Regions from separate parts of the Pseudoduganella lutea genome, predicted to be linked through region 2. Evidence: predicted binding sites of a transcription regulator. Region 2 holds the regulator's gene; the other holds the start of a gene.

Region 1 (2,202 bases), 1.0 Mb from region 2:
CCGGGCGGTAGTCGGCGGTGACGATGAACGGCGCCACCTTCTTCATGCTGCAACGCAGGCGCGCGAGATCGGCCCACCGCACCTGCCGCATGCGGCGCAACTCGACGATGCGCTGCGCGTTGCGGATGCCGATGCCCGGAATGCGCGCGATCATCTGGGGCTCGGCGCGGTTCAGGTCCATCGGAAAATGCTCGCGATGGGTCAGTGCCCAGGCCAGCTTCGGGTCGATGTCGAGTGGCAGGTTGCCGGAATCCGGCAACAGTTCCTTCGCCTGGAAGCCATAGCTGCGCAACAGGAAGTCGGCCTGGTACAGCCGATGCTCGCGCAGCAGCGGCGGCGGTGCCAGCGGCACGCTCTTCGGGCTTTCGGGAATCGGACTGAACGCGCTGTAGTAGACGCGCTTGAGCTTGTAGCTGCCGTACAGCGTTTCGGCCGTGGTGAGGATGCGCGCATCGTCGCTGGCATCGGCGCCCACGATCATCTGCGTGCTCTGGCCGGCCGGCGCGAACTTCGGTGCCTTCGGCTCGTTTTCCTTCTCGTCCAGCTTCAGGCGGATATTGCCCATCGCCAGCTTGATCGTGTGGACGTTCTTTTCCGGCGCCAGCCTTTGCACGCTGTCCTGCGTGGGCAATTCGATGTTGACGGAAAGGCGGTCGGCATAGCGGCCGGCCGCTTCGATCAGGGCCGGGTCGGCATCGGGAATCGTTTTTAAATGGATGTAGCCGCGGAACTGGTGCACCTCGCGCAATTCGCGCGCCACGGCGACCAGCTGCTCCATCGTGTAGTCGGCGGACTGGATGATGCCCGAACTGAGGAACAGGCCATCGATGTAGTTACGCAGGTAAAAATCGACGGTGAGCTTCACCACTTCCTGCACGGTGAAACGGGCCCGCGGCACGTTCGACGTGCGGCGGTTGACGCAATACTGGCAATCGTAGACGCAGAAATTCGTCAGCAGGATCTTCAGCAGCGAGACGCAACGGCCATCCGGCGTATAGCTGTGGCAGATGCCCATGCCATTGGTGGCGCCCAGCCCATCCTTGCCCTCGGACGAACGCTTCGGCGCACCGCTGCTGGCGCAGGAGGCATCGTATTTCGCCGCATCGGCGAGGATTTCCAGCTTGTCGTTCAGCTCCATCATTGGCACCCAACTGTACAGATATACAGTATAACGGAAGCCTGTTCAGGACACGGTACAAGCAGCGGTGATTAGCGGGTCAGCCGCGGTTCAGGCAAAAGTTGCCCGGAAAATGGGGTACGTCTCCATTTTCCGGGCAATATTGCCGAGCACATAGCGTGTGCGGGCTCACAAATACAAAAATAGGGACGGACCCTGTTTTCCAAGAAATTTCCTGGAAAACAGGGTCCGTCCCCAATTTTTGACGCTGGCTTTTCTTCAGGCGGCGCTGTAGCGGTTGGCCAGCCGGTCTTTCAGCCTGGTTTGCAGCTGGGGCAGTTCGCTGATCGTCATTTCCAGGTCGAGCAGGTGGCCGTCATTGATGCCGTAGACCCAGCCATGCACGGACAATTGCTGGCCGCGGTCCCAGGCGTCCTGCACGATGGTCGTCGAGCACACGTTGACGACCTGCTCCACCACGTTCAGCTCCACGAGCTTTTCGCTGCGCACGCGCTCGTCGAGCACGCTGCCCAGGTAGCGCTCGTGCTTCTGGCTCACGTCCTGCACGTGGCGCAGCCAGTTGTCGACGAGGCCCACGCGGGCGCCGGTCAGCGCGGCATGCACGCCCTTGCAGCCATAGTGGCCCACGATGATCACGTGTTTCACCTTTAGCACTTCGATCGCGAACTGCAGCACGGAGAGGCAGTTCAGGTCGGAGTGGACAACGACGTTGGCGATGTTACGGTGCACGAACACATCGCCCGGCAGCAGGCCGAGCAGTTCGTTTGCGGGGACGCGGCTGTCCGAACAGCCGATCCACAGGTATTCCGGCGACGCCTGGTTGGCGAGGCGGTGGAAAAACTCGGGGTCGCGCTGGACCATCGAGTCGGCCCAGCGGCGGTTGTTGTTGAGGAGTTCCCGCAGGTCGGAGGGCTTGGTATCGTTCATGATGCTCCTTTCAGACGTAACAAGGCCGCCGGTTGCTGCCTTGCAACGCGGCGGCCGTAGAATCAGCTGCCAGTTTACCCGATCCGGGTGCTGTCGGCCGAACGTACTTTTTTGGTAGCGGTCTCTTGGCGCAGGCT
Region 2 (2,202 bases):
TCATCATCGGCGAAGGAGCGGTTTCCGCTTTCTTCATCTTGACGGTCAGGTGACGCAGCACGGCATCATTGAATTTGAACGCGGTTTCCAGTTCGACCAGCGTGTCGTTGTCGCACTCGATGTTCAGGCAGATGTAGTGTGCCTTGGCCAGTTTCTGGATCGAGTACGCCATTTGACGGCGGCCCCAGTCTTCCACGCGGTGGACGTTACCGCCGCGCGACGTGACGCTGGCCTTGTAACGTTCGATCATCGCGGGCACTTGCTCGCTCTGGTCCGGATGGACGATAAATACGATTTCGTAGTGACGCATGCAAACTCCCTTAAGGACTGTTGATAGCCCACCCTGGCGTCAAGACAGGTGTGGGAAGAGGTAAGCCCGCTAGAATAGCAGATATTTTCACCAATGGCTAGCCGCCCGGCGGTCCGCCACCGCCGCCGCCAGGCTGTCGGCAAGCCATTCCGCCGTTGCACGTCCGCTGCGAAACCGCTGGCGAAGCGGGGATGTCGTGGAGCATGGTCCACGCCCGCGTAACGGAGATTGCCTGCCCCCGCCCACACCTTCCTGGCATGGGTTTTCTGCAACATTTCCCGCAAATTGGTGCCTGTCACCGGTTTTCATGAAATATTTCTGCGCCTGAATCGTGTTTTCTCTTGCAATCGCGCAGGCACTGTACAAAAATACAGACTGTCTATATCCACAGCTATTTTTACGGCTACTCGCATCATGATCAAGCTCACCGCAAGGCAGGAACAAATTCTCAACCTGATCAGGGATGCCATCGATACCACCGGCTTCCCGCCAACCCGCGCCGAGATCGCCGCCGAGTTGGGATTCAAGTCGGCCAATGCGGCCGAAGAGCACCTGAAGGCGCTCGCGCGCAAAGGTGCGATCGAAATCACGGCTGGCACGTCGCGCGGCATTCGCCTGCTGGGCGACCGTGGCGTGCGGGCGGCGGGGCCTTCTGCGCCCGCGGGCACGCCGGGCAGTGCGCATGCAACCGATTACATGCCGCAGGTGCCCGCGGCGCTGCTGATGCAACTGCCGCTGATTGGCCGCGTGGCTGCCGGTTCGCCGATCCTGGCGCAGGAAAACCTGGAAAAAACCTACAGCGTCGACCCGGCCCTGTTCTCCGCGAAACCCGATTTCCTGCTGAAGGTGCGTGGCGAATCGATGCGCGACGTGGGCATCATGGATGGCGACCTGCTGGCGGTCAAGAAGGTCGATAGCGCCAAGAATGGCCAGATCGTCGTGGCCCGCATCGGCAGCGAAGTCACCGTGAAGCGCTACCGCCGCACCGGCGCCACGATCGAGCTGCTGCCGGAGAATCCGGACTTCAAGATCATCACCGTGAAGCCCGAAGATGAATTCGCGCTGGAAGGCCTCGCGGTCGGCTTGCTGCGCGCCTGGCACTGACGCTTCACGTTTGCTCTCCTGTCGTGCCGGCTTGCACCAGCCGGTACGGCATGCGTCATGCCGGCTCGCAATGGCCGGCACGACACCTGTTCGCCAGCGACTTCCGTCACGGCGCCCTGCTTCGCGGGCCTGCCTTATTGGCTGTCTCTACGGCTGTCTCCACAGCTACTTCAGATGCTACCTCAGCGCCCTACCTCGACGGCGGCCGCACTGCCACCTTCCCCTGGGCCTGGTCCACATACACGGCATACCTGCCGAAGAAGTCGGCGCCGAGGATGCCGTCGGGCTGGAAGAACCCTGGCAAGGGCATCAGGTAGGGCGTGATCGCCGCCCCGCCCGGCAACGAGACGGACACGAAGCTGCATGGCTTGTCCGGCCCGAACACATCGCAGCGGGTCGGCCGGTCTCCCTGCTTCTCGACCGATTGCGGCTTGACGATCGAGATGTTGGCGGCGGAATCCAGCACCAGACGGTAGCGGGCACGCTCGTTCGACAAGCTGGCGACGATGCCTTCGTGCACCCGCTCATGGGCCAGCGGCTGCCAGCCGGAGCCCGGCTCGAGCGGCGCGCCGAAGCGCAAGGTGCGGCCGGACTGGTCATACACGAAAGGCTGCCTGGCGAAAAGGCCGAGGCCGACGACGGAGTGCGGCGGCAGGCCGGCCCCCTTGCCGATACCCAGGCCCCACGCCTCATACGACACGCCCTTCACCTCGCCGAACGACACGCCGTTGACGACGAGGTCAGGGATGACGAATTCCTCTTCTTCGCGCACCTTGCCGGTCAGGTCG

The links. Region 2 encodes LexA, which represses DNA repair genes until DNA is damaged. Its sites were predicted from a motif close to ACTGTATNNNNATACAGT; they were not measured.
Region 1: EWM63_RS15575 (putative DNA modification/repair radical SAM protein) is a predicted target of LexA. The motif match lies at 1,151-1,168, and genes of this name have one in related genera.

Annotation. Positions count from the first base shown of each region.
Region 1 covers NZ_CP035913.1:3,676,337-3,678,538, reverse strand. The annotation lists gene EWM63_RS15575 (putative DNA modification/repair radical SAM protein) at 1-1,138, opposite strand, end outside; gene can (carbonate dehydratase) at 1,397-2,065, opposite strand.
Region 2 covers NZ_CP035913.1:4,725,208-4,727,409, reverse strand. The annotation lists gene rpsF (30S ribosomal protein S6) at 1-310, opposite strand, end outside; gene lexA (transcriptional repressor LexA) at 725-1,414, shown strand; gene EWM63_RS20090 (hypothetical protein) at 1,605-2,202, opposite strand, start outside.